DNA from 2 places in the Arthrobacter sp. DNA4 genome. Region 1 is predicted to be linked to the other one. Evidence: predicted binding sites of a transcription regulator. Region 1 holds the regulator's gene; the other holds the start of a gene.

Region 1 (5,895 bases):
GGGTGGCGCAGAGCGGGCCGTTTTCAACGGCGGCGATGAACGGTCCGCCGTGCTCGGACCAGGTAACCAGGGGCGGCGCCATCCGAGGCTGGATGACGTCGAAGTTCCATTCCTGCACGCCGTAGGAGTGCACGAAGTAGAACCGTTCGTTTTCGACGCCGGCAAAGAGTTTCGAGCCTTCGGGGACCTTGACGGTGTTCCAGCCCATGTGCGGAACAACTTCGGCGGGGAGGGCCTCCACCTTGCCGGGCCATTCGCCGATGCCCTGGGCTTCGGTACCGTGTTCAACCCCGGCCTCGAACAGGACCTGCAGGCCCACGCAGATACCAAGGACCGGGCGGCCGCCCGCCACGCGCCGGCCGATGAGCCGGATGCCGTCCACGGCCTTGAGTTCGCGCATCACGGTCTCGAACGCGCCGACGCCTGGCACCACCAGGCCGTCCGCGTTCAGCACATCTTCCGGCTTCGAGCTCAGGATCACTTCCGCGCCGGCACGTTCCAGGGCGCGCACGGCCGACCGGACGTTCCCGGACCCGTAGTCCAGCACCGTGACCGTGGGCTTGCCTTCCGGCGACGGCAGCCTGCGCGACACCGACGGGTCGATGACCGCCCCGTCCTTCAGGACCTGCCCGCTCACAGCGCACCCTTGGTGGACGGGATGCCTTCAACCCGCGGATCCGGTTCAACGGCGGCGCGCAGGGCACGGGCAAAGGCCTTGAACTGTGCCTCGACGATGTGGTGCGGGTCCCGGCCGGCGATCACGTTCATGTGCAGGCAGATGCCGGCGTGCAGGGTGATGGCCTCGAAAACGTGACGGGTCAGGGACCCTGTGAAGTGGCCGCCGATCAGGTGGTATTCCTGGCCCGACGGCTCACCCCCGTGCACCAGGTACGGGCGGCCGGAGACGTCCACCACAGCATTGGCAAGGGCCTCATCCAGCGGCACGGTGGCCTCACCGAACCGTCGGATTCCTGCCTTGTTGCCCAGGGCAGTCCGCAGGACCTCGCCGAAGGTGATGGCGACGTCCTCCACGGTGTGGTGGACGTCGATGTGGGTATCTCCGGTGGCCTTGACCGTCATGTCGATCAGCGAGTGCTTGCACAGGGCGGTCAGCATGTGGTCGTAGAACGGCACCGAGGTATCGATGTCCGATACGCCCGTTCCGTCGAGGTTGATCTCCACGAGTACGGAGGACTCGCTGGTGGCACGCTCCATGCGGGCGGTCCGGGCAGCAGCCGTATTCGATCCGGTTGGACTCATGGTGAAGGATCCTTAGTGCGAGAAGGAGTGGTTCAAGGCGACCAGCGCCGCAGTATCAAGTCTAGGCGTGAAGCGCGGCGTGGCCGGCAAGGATGCGTTCCAGGGACGTGAGGAAGGCTGTGGTTTCCGCCTCAGTGCCTGCGGTGACCCGGAGGTGGCCGGGGATGCCCACGTCCCTGATGAGCACGCCCGCGTCCAGCAGTTCCTGCCAGACCTGGTGCGGATTTTCCAGGGCGCCAAAGAACACGTAGTTGGAGTCCGACGCGGCGGGCTTGAGGCCCATCCTGGTCAGTTCGGCCACGATGCGGTCCCGCTGCTTCTTGATGTCTTCGACGTCGGCCATGAGCGCTTCGCGGTGCTCAAGTGCTGCCAGGGCGGTGGCCTGGGTGATGGCGGACAGGTGGTACGGCAGGCGGACCAGCCGCAGGGCATCGGTGACCTCGGGTGCAGCGGCCATGTAACCGAGCCGGGCACCCGCCAGGGCGAACGCCTTGCTCATGGTGCGGGACACGATGAGCCGCTCACGGCCGGGCAGGAGCTTCAGGGCACTGGGAGTTCCGTCGTGCGCGAACTCGTGGTACGCCTCATCGACGATGACGATGGCCTGGCTGTCGGCACCGGCGTCATAGACGGCCTCCACGACGTCCAGCCCAAGTCCCGTCCCGGTGGGGTTGTTGGGCGAGCAGAGGAACACGATGTTCGGCTGCAGTTCCTTGACCTGGCGGGCGGCCGACTCCGCGCTGAGGTCATAGCCCTCCGCGCGTTCCCCGGTGATGTACTGCGTGTCTGTTCCGCTGGCCAGCAGGGGGTACATGGAGTACGTGGGCGGGAAACCGAGTGCGGTGCGGCCCGGACCGCCAAAGGCCTGGAGGATCTGCTGGAGGACTTCATTGGAACCATTGGCGGCCCACAGGTTGGTTTCATCGAGCCCATGCCCGAGGTATTCGGCCAGGGCCTTCCGGAGCGCGGTGAACTCACGGTCCGGATAACGGTTCAGGCCCGCAGCGGCCTCCGTCACGGCGGCACTGATGGCGGCGCGCACGTCCGCGGGAACACCATGGGTGTTTTCATTGACGTTCAGCAGGATGGGGACGTCCAGTTGGGGCGCCCCGTATGGGGTCAGGCCGCGGAGGTTGCTGCGGAGGGGAAGCCGGTTCAGACGTTCTAGCTGGTCGTTCACCTGAACAGTTTAGTTGCCGCGGCAACGACCGGAAAATGTGACGGTTCCTGTTCGCCCTCGGCATGTCCCGCGGCCGCCCGCTTCACGTGAGGCGGCAGCGCAGGCAGCGGGCCCTGGCAGCCGGCGGAGGCGGCAGATCCGGCGGCTCCGGACAATCAGTGGGTGGGGACGAAGAGCTGCTGGCCCGGAAGAACGGTACCCGCGGCAAGGTTGTTAAGCTGGACGATGTCCGCCACGACGTCCCGGGCGTCCCGGTCCGGAGCGACGGCGCCCGCAATGGCCCACAGCGACTGGCCGGACTGCACGGTCACCGTAACGGTGGGCGTCACCGCAAGGTCGGCGGCCGAGTCCGACGCCTTGGCCGGGGAGTGGAAGAGGCCCGAAAGCGACAGCAGGAGTACAGCCAGGAGCACGAGCGGAACTCCGATCAGGACGATCCTCCCCCGGCGGGTCAGCCGCAGGGGCGCGGACGAAGGTGAAACCTGGTGAAGAGATAAAGCTGACATGAACTAAGCCCTCCTGGACTTGCCGTGCTGCCCGGGTGTCCGCCCGCTGCTGCCTTGCCGTTCATATCGCGCCGGGACTTCTCCCGGCCGCGTATTCGAATGGCGCATCTGCTGGTTAGAACACATGTTCGAACTTTGCTTGTTAAGTTTTAGCACCTATCAACGAACAATGTCGAGACTCGCTAGAACAAATGTTTGAAAAAGCAATGTGGCTGGCCTAGTTTTGAAACCACAGAACAACCACCACTGAAGTTGAACAGCAGGGTCTGACAATGACAGTGGGAGTCCTTCCGGCGGCACTGTGGAACAGCGGCCCACGGAAGATCCGGCGGCAAGCGAAAGGCATTGGCGAATATGGCAGCAGCAGCCGCCGGGGGCAGGACCGCCCCGCAATCCAAGAGGACAGCCAAGGGGCTGACCCCTCGGCAGAAAAAGATCCTCGAGACCATCCAGCGCTCGGTCAATGAGAACGGGTATCCGCCCTCCATGCGCGAGATCGGCGATACCGTCGGCCTTGCGAGCCTGTCCAGCGTGACCCACCAGCTTTCCCAGTTGGAGAAGCTGGGTTACCTGCGCCGCGACCCCAAGCGGCCGCGCGCCATGGAAGTGCTGATGCCGCTCACGCTGGACGGCGGGGGCAAAGGCGCCGGTGCGTCTCCTGCGCCGCAGGCTGCGGGCGGGGGCGCCACCGTCACCGAACTGCCTACCGCACTGGATACGGCCATGGTTCCTTTGGTGGGCCGGATTGCCGCCGGCGGGCCCATCCTCGCAGAACAGCTCGTGGAGGATGTCATGCCGCTGCCCCGCCAGCTGGTGGGCCAGGGCGAACTTTTCATGCTCAAAGTGGCTGGCGACTCCATGGTGGACGCCGCCATTTGCGATGGTGACTGGGTGGTGGTGAGGCGCCAGGCTGACGCGGCCAATGGGGACATTGTTGCTGCCCTGCTGGACGACGAGGCGACCGTGAAGACGTTCCGCCAGCGCGACGGCCACACGTGGCTGCTCCCCCAGAACACGCAGTACGAACCAATCCTGGGCGACCACGCCACCATCATGGGCAAGGTCGTCTCGGTCCTGCGTTCCCTCTAGCCTGCGCACGCCTGCGCGGCATCCGCGCAGGCGTTGTCCGGCAGTCCGTCAGGAAGCGTCGGCACCGAGCCGGTTGAGCGCGGCCAGCGCCTTGGCGCGGTCGGTGGTGGCCCAGAACGGGGGCAGCGCACCGCGCAGGAATCCTGCATAGCGTTCGGTGGCGAGCCGTGAGTCTAGGACGGCCACCACGCCTTTGTCCCCGGTAGACCTGATCAGGCGCCCGGCACCCTGGGCGAGCCGGATGGCCGCGTGGGTGGCGGAAACGGCCATGAAGCCGTTTCCCCCTGCCTGCGCCACGGCACGCGAACGCGCCGTCACCAGGGGATCGTCCGGCCGTGGGAAGGGTATGCGGTCTATTACCACCAGCCGGCAGGATCCTCCGGGAACGTCGACGCCCTGCCATAGGGACATAGTGCCGAAGAGGCAGGTGTCCGGTTCGTCGGCGAATTGCTTGACCAAGGCGGTCATGGTCGACTCGCCCTGGCAGAGAACAGTCATATTGAGCTTGGGCCGGAGGGCGTCGGCGGCCTCTTCGGCCGCCCGCCGCGAGGAGAACAGGCACAGGGCGCCCCCGCCTGATGCCTTGATGAGTGCTTCGAGTTCTGACAGCGCTTCCTGTGACACGCCGCGGCCGGGCTTGGGCAGGTGACCGGCTACGTAGAGGATGCCCTGCTTGGGATAGTCGAAGGGCGAGCCAACATCCACGCCCGTCCAGCTGGGGGCCCCGTCGCCTACCAGGCCCAGTCCCCCGGCCGCCGGTTCAAAGGCGGAGCCGATGGCCAGGGTGGCAGAGGTCAGCACGACGGTGTGGTCTGCGAAGAGTCCCTCCCGCAGCCTGCCGGCGACGGACAGTGGGGCTATGTTGATCAGCACCGGCGCACTGTCATCGGGCTGTGAGTATCCCTGGCCGGGATCGAAGGTGCTGGCGCGGGAGAACCACACCACTTCGCGGTTCTCGCGTGCAGCAATGAGCCTTTCGCAGAGTTCCAGGATGAGCATCAGCCGGGAACGCGCCAGCTGCCGCCCGCCGTCGGCTGTGGTGTTGCTGTCCCCTTTGGAATCGGACAACGCGGCCCGGCACGCTTCACGCAACTGGTCCACGCAGTCGAGCTGTTCATCGTTCAGCCCGTTGGGAAGCAGACCGTTCGGTGCGCCGGCAAGGGCCAGTTCCAGGTTGGCAGCTACGGCGTTCAGGGCGTCAACGGTGATGGCGGTATGTTTCCGGGCACCCGAAGCGGCAGCGTGAACCATAGCCACGGACAACTGTCCGGACACGGCGCCAGTGACCCGGTCCTGCAGTTCGTGCGCTTCGTCCACCACCACGACGTCGTATTCGGGCAGGACGGCAAGTCCCTCGAACGCGCTGACGGCCAGCATGGCGTGGTTGGTGACCACCACATCGGCCTCGGCTGCGTCTTGCCGGGCGAGTTCGCTGAAGCATTCGGCGGCCATCGGGCATTTCTGTGCCCCCAGGCATTCCATCGACGTCACGGAAACCTGGCGCCAGGCGCGGTCGGTCACGCCGGGCAGGAGCTCGTCCCTGTCGCCGGTGGTTGTCTTTTCGGCCCATTCGCGGAGCCGTACCACTTCCTTGCCGAGCTGCGACGATGGTCCGCCCACCGAAGCAGCGAAATGTGGAACGCTGGTGTCCTCTCCCAGGGAGAAGAGCTGCCCTTCCGATGGTTCCTCTGACGGGAAACCGCCTTCAAGCTTGTGGCGGCAAACGTAGTTGGACCGCCCCTTGACCAAGGCAACCTTGACCGGCCGGTCCAGTGCCGGCGTGATGTTCTTCAGGAGCCTGGGCAGGTCCCTGCCCACAATCTGGGTCTGGAGTGCCAGCGTGGCCGTGGACACCAGGGC
Region 2 (5,895 bases), 1.8 Mb from region 1:
CCAGGGCGACCAGGGCCTGGCCCTGCTGATCAAGGAGGGCCGGGTGAAGAAAATGATCTGCTCGTTCCCGCGGCAGTCCGATTCCTGGCACTTCGACGCCAAGTACAAGGCCGGCGAGATCGAGCTCGAGCTGGTGCCGCAGGGCAACCTCGCCGAACGCATCCGCGCCGCAGGGGCCGGCATCGGCGGGTTCTTCACCCCCACCGGCTACGGCACCATGCTCGCCGAGGGCAAGGAAACCCGCTTCCTGGACGGCAAATGGCAGGTCTTCGAAACCCCGATCCACGCCGACGTCGCCCTGATCAAGGCCCTCAAGGCGGACGGCAAGGGCAACCTGGTCTACCGCAAGACCGCCCGGAACTTTGGCCCCATCATGGCAGCGGCCGCGAAGCAGACCATCGTCCAGGTGTCCGACATCGTGCCGACCGGCGGGCTGGACCCGGAGAACGTGGTCACCCCGGGCATCTACGTCAACAGCATCGTCAAAGTTGCCGGCAGCGGCAGCACAGCAGAAAAGGCGGCCTGACATGAGCGTGCAGTCCAACGAAAAGTCCCTCCAGACCTCGGCGACGCCGCTGGGCCGCGACGACCTGGCCCGGCTGGTGGCCAGGGACATCGCACCCGGGTCCTTCGTGAACCTTGGCATCGGCCAGCCCACCCTGGTGTCCAACTACCTCACTGAGGAACAGAACATCACCCTCCACACGGAGAACGGGATGCTGGGCATGGGCCCGGAAGCCAAGGGCGAGGAGATCGACGAGGACCTCATCAACGCCGGCAAGATCCCCGTCACCGAACTCCCGGGTGCGTCCTACTTCCACCACGCGGACTCGTTCGCCATCATGCGCGGCGGGCACCTGGACATCTGCGTCCTGGGCGCCTTCCAGGTCTCCGCCACCGGTGACCTCGCCAACTGGCACACCGGGGCACCCGGTGCGATTCCCGCCGTCGGCGGCGCCATGGACCTGGCCACCGGCGCCAAGGACGTCTTCGTGATGATGACCCTCCTGACCCGCGAGGGCGCCTCGAAGATCGTGGACGCCTGCACCTACCCGGTCACCGGCGTCGGCTGCGTCACCCGCGTCTACACGGACAAGGCCGTCTTCCTCATCGGCCCGGACGGCGTCACCGTCCGTGAGACCTTCGGCTGTACCCTCGAGGAACTCCAGGACCTGGTGCCCGTCCCGCTGAAGGCCACGCCCGCCGCCGCATAAGCCTGCGCCCGTCACCGCACCTAGGATTGGTAACCATGATTGACGCCGCAGGCACAGATACCCAGGCCGCCCCGCAGGCCAGCGACCAGTACGTCCAGTCGCTGGCCCGGGGCCTGGCGGTGATCCGCGCCTTCGACGCCGAGCGTCCGGTCATGACGCTCACCGAGGTGGCCTCGCGCACCAACCTCACACGGGCTACGGCCCGCCGTTTCCTGCACACCCTGGTGGAGCTCGGCTACGTGCGGACCGACGGCAAGACATTCGCGCTCACGGCCAAGGTCCTCCAGCTGGGATACGCCTACCTTTCGGGGCTGTCGCTGCCGCAGCTGGCGCAGCCGCACCTGGAGGAGCTGTCCCTCAAACTGGGGGAATCCACGTCCGCGGCCGTGCTGGACGGCACGGATATCGCCTACATCGCGCGGGTGACCAGCCGCCGGATCATGACCGTCGGCATAACGGTGGGCACCCGGTTCCCGGCCTATGCGACGTCGATGGGCCGGGTGCTGCTTGCCTACCTGCCGCCGGCGGACCTCAAGGCCTGCCTGGCGGCCACCGACGTCAAACCGCTCACCCCCCGCGCCCTGGGCACCGTCCCGGAGCTGCTGAAGGTCCTGGAAACCGTCCGGGCGCAGGGCTGGTGCCTGCTGGACCAGGAGCTGGAGCTTGGCCTCATGTCCGTGGCCGCCCCGGTCTATGACGGGGCCAAGGTGGTGGCGGCAGTAAACGTGTCGCTGCAGGCCCAGTCCGTGGAGGCGAAGCCGGACCCGCAGGCGTACCTGGCGTCCGTGGCGCAGGAGATCGTGGCCACGGCCAAGCTCATCTCCGCGGACCTCACTGCCCGCGGCTGACCTTACCCGGAGCTTAACTGAAGAGGACGACGGCGGGTGCTTCCCGCCGTCGTCCTCTTCAGTTTTTCCGGATGGCCGCGAAGGCCGCTACTTCACGTGGTTGCCCAGCTCCCGGAGCGGGGTCTTGGCGGTCTCGCGCGCCCACCAGGCACCTGCTACCGCGAGGATGGAGGAACCTGCCACGATCCAGGCGGCCGGTCCCCAGTTTGCCTTGTCCGCACCCACCAGGGCGGTGCCGAGCAACGGGGTGAACCCGGCGCACAGGATGCCGACCTGGAGTCCGATCGCCATGCCGGAGTACCGGACCTTGACGTTGAAGAGCTCGGAGAACCAGGCCGGGTAGATGGCGTTGGACATGGCATAGGTGCCGGCGGTGATCAGCGTGCTGGTCAGGAAGATCATGGGGATGTTTCCGGTGGAGATCACCCAGAAGTAGACAAAGATCATGGCCCCGGAACCGAGCACACCGCCGATGAAGATGGGACGCCGGCCAAAGCTGTCGGACCATCGGGCCATCAGTGGCTGGCTGGCGATCGCCAGGACATTGCCCAGGATGCTGACCCAGAGCATGGTGGACGCGGGCACACCCACCGAGACCGCATAGGCCAGGCCGAAGGACTGCATGAACGTGTTGGTGACGGTCTCGAAGGACATCAGCGCCACCTGGAAGAACTGGGCCGGGTGCGTCTGGAACATCTTGGCGAAGGGGAGCTTCACCAGTTCCCCGTGGTCATGCTTTTCCTCAAAGACCTCCGGCTCCTCCAGCGAGCGGCGGACCAGGTAGGCGACGATCAGGACCACCAGGGAGAGCCAGAACGGGATCCGCCAGCCCCAGGCGAGGCGGTCCGCCTCGCTCATGGCGGCCACGGGCAGGAAGGCCAGGGATGCCAGCACGATGCCGGCGGAGATGCCGCTCATGGCGAAGCTGGCGAAGTAACCGCGGCGGCCTTCGGGTGCTTCCTCCGTGGACAGTGCGGAAGCGCCTGCGGTTTCCGCTCCGGCGGACAGGCCCTGCATCAGGCGCAGCACCACCAGCAGTGCCGGGGCCCAGTAGCCGGCTGCGTTGAAGTCGGGCAGGGCGCCGATCAGGAACGTGGCACTGCCCATGAGCACCAGGGTGAGCACCAGGGTGTTCTTGCGCCCGATCTTGTCACCGAGGTGTCCGAACACCACGGCTCCGAAGGGCCGTGCGACGTAGGCGACGCCGAATGTGGCGAAGGAGGCGATGAGGGCCACCGTGGGATCGCCGGCCGGGAAGAAGATCTTCGAGAACACCAGCGACGCGGCGGTGGCGTAGATGAAGAAGTCGTAGTACTCCAGGGCGCCGCCAAGGAAGGCAGCCAGCGCGGCTTTCCGGGCGCGCTTGAGCTGGCGTTGTGCTTCAGGCGTTGACTGGGCCTGGGCTCCTGCTGCGATGTGGGTCATGGTGGGGTTCCCTTCCACGCTGAAGGTGGGGATCTGTCATTATTTGTACGCAATGCGAACAGGTGTGCGGAATGCGCCTAGAAAGAGGATACTAGGCGGTGACGCCAATCACAACGGCAAAAGGAAAGGTGCATCATGGCCGAACCACGCGGGCAGGCATCCCGGCTGGTCCTGATCGGTTCCGCCGCCTCACAGGCCATGTCTCCCGGCCTTTGGAATCCGGTTCTGCAGGAACTCGGCAGCGGGTGGACATATGAGGCTTGGGATGTGGCGCCGGACGCCGATCTTGGCGCCGTCCGGCGCAGGCTCATGGAACCGGACATCGTGGCGGCAAACGTGACCATGCCGCACAAGCACTGGGCCGCGGAAACTGCTGATGAAGCCACCGGGCCCGTCCTGCTCAGCGGTGCCTGCAACCTGTTGGTACAGCAGGGCCGCCGCCTGGCAGGGCACAACACGGACGTTACCGCCGTGGGCGTCCTGCTGGAGGGCCGGTACCAGCGGCACGCGGTGTTGCTGGGCGCCGGGGGAGCAGCCCGGGCAGCCTTGATCGCGCTCAAGGACAACCTGGGAAGAGTGTCCATTGCGGACCGCGATCCCCATGCGTCGGAGGAGTTGCTGGACCTGGCCAACGGCTTCGGCATCGAGGCGCAGGCCGTCACCTGGCAGGAGGCGCAGGACCTGGCGCCCGGGGCATCCCTGATTGTCAATGCGACACCCGTCGGGAAAAAGGCCACCGACGGTCCGGTCTGGGGCGGCGCCCGGCTGGCCCCCGATGCTGTGCTCTACGACTATGTCTACGCCGGCCACGCCACTGCCAGCGTGGAGCGGGCCATGGAGTTGGGAGTCCGGTGCATCGATGGGTGGGACCACCTTCGTGAGCAAGCCGTGGCCATGGTGCCCCTTCTTGGCCTGGGCGGCCGGGCCTGCGAGTTGCTGCGGCAAACCCTGGGAGCCCTCCGGAAAAAGCACTGAAAGGCGGACGCGCCGAACGATAAGATCGAACAGGCACCGCAGGCCGGGAGGCCGGCGCAGGTGTGCCAACCGTTCAGAGAGGAACAGCAACGTCAATGGAGGAGCAGGCAGCCTACTTCGTGAAGTCGGTTGAGAAGGCATTCGACGTCCTGCTCGCTTTCACTCCGGACCAGCCCCGGCTGACCGTGTCGCAGGTTGCAGCCCGGACGGACATGACCCGTGCCTCCGCCCGCCGCTTCCTGCTGACCCTGGCGGACCTTGGGTACATCCGCGCCGAGGGGCCGGCCTTCGAACTCACGGCCCGGTCCCTGGACGTCGGCCGTTCCTACCTTGCGGGCCTGACCTTGCCCAGGGTTGCCGAGCCCCATCTCAGGGACCTGGCTGCGGAGCTCAATGAAACAACAGCCCTGTGCGTCCTCGACGGCGGCGACGTGGTCTACGTGGCCTGCGTGCCGTCTCCGGGGCTGCTCAGCGTTTCCATCACCGTCGGCACCCGCTTCCCGGCGTGGGCAACCTCGATGGGCCGGGTCCTGCTTGCCGGGCTGCCTGGTCCACAGCTGGAGGAGTACCTCCGGTCGGTCCAGCTGCGCCGTTTTACCGACCGCTCAATCGGCAGCGTGGAGGACCTCAGGGCAGAGGTGGAAGCGGCGCGGGCCAGGGGCTGGTCCATGGTCTCCCAGGAACTCGAGGAGGGCCTGCGCGGTGTGGCCGTCCCGGTCCGCCGCGGAAACGAGGTCGTTGCTGCTGCCAACGTGTCCCTGCAGACACACCGGGCAGCGGCCCGGGACATCGAGGCAACGGTCCTGCCGCAGTTGACCGAGGCTGCGCGGCGCATTGCACTCGATTACGGCGGTCCTGCCGTCCGCGCCGTTTAGCCCTCGAAGCTCCTGGTCCACGCAGCAGTTAGTCCACGTACCGCAGCCCCGCCGCTTCAAGCGGTCCGCGCATGTTGTAGATGTCCAGGCCCAGCTCTCCTGCTGCGAAGCGCCCGCGCTTGGCTTCTTCGTTCTCTTCGCGTTTCATGGCGGCTGCCGCTACCTCGGCGGCACGGGCGGCAGGCACCACCACGACGCCGTCGACGTCGGCAATCACCACGTCCCCCGGGGTGACCAGCGCGTTGGCACAGACCACCGGGACGTTCACGGATCCGAGCGTTGCTTTCACGGTGCCTTTGGAATTGATGGCGCGGCTGAAAACGGGAAAGTCCATGGCCTGGAGTGCTGCGACGTCGCGGCAGCCACCGTCGATGACCAGGCCGGCTGCGCCCTGTGCCCGGAGTGACGTGGCCAGCAATTCGCCGAAGAAGCCGTCCTCGCATTCCGTGGTGCACCCTGCCACCACCACGTCTCCGGGCCGGAGCTGTTCGGCTGCGACATGGAGCATCCAGTTGTCGCCGGGCTGGAGCAGGACGGTGACAGCGGTACCGCACAGGG

What was found. Region 1 encodes LexA, which represses DNA repair genes until DNA is damaged. Its sites were predicted from a motif close to TCGAACANNTGTTCGA; they were not measured.
Region 2: NMQ03_RS20445 (shikimate dehydrogenase) is a predicted target of LexA. The motif match lies at 3,542-3,557, and genes of this name have one in related genera.

The regions. Positions count from the first base shown of each region.
Region 1 covers NZ_CP101466.1:1,628,827-1,634,721, reverse strand. The annotation lists gene hisH (imidazole glycerol phosphate synthase subunit HisH) at 1-637, opposite strand, end outside; gene hisB (imidazoleglycerol-phosphate dehydratase HisB) at 634-1,260, opposite strand; gene NMQ03_RS07565 (histidinol-phosphate transaminase) at 1,322-2,440, opposite strand; gene NMQ03_RS07560 (LysM peptidoglycan-binding domain-containing protein) at 2,596-2,946, opposite strand; gene lexA (transcriptional repressor LexA) at 3,301-4,035, shown strand; gene NMQ03_RS07550 (ATP-dependent DNA helicase) at 4,084-5,895, opposite strand, start outside.
Region 2 covers NZ_CP101466.1:4,419,252-4,425,146, reverse strand. The annotation lists gene NMQ03_RS20465 (3-oxoacid CoA-transferase subunit A) at 1-526, shown strand, start outside; gene NMQ03_RS20460 (3-oxoacid CoA-transferase subunit B) at 528-1,214, shown strand; gene NMQ03_RS20455 (IclR family transcriptional regulator C-terminal domain-containing protein) at 1,250-2,062, shown strand; gene NMQ03_RS20450 (MFS transporter) at 2,150-3,487, opposite strand; gene NMQ03_RS20445 (shikimate dehydrogenase) at 3,623-4,462, shown strand; gene NMQ03_RS20440 (IclR family transcriptional regulator C-terminal domain-containing protein) at 4,558-5,337, shown strand; gene ligK (4-carboxy-4-hydroxy-2-oxoadipate aldolase/oxaloacetate decarboxylase) at 5,366-5,895, opposite strand, start outside.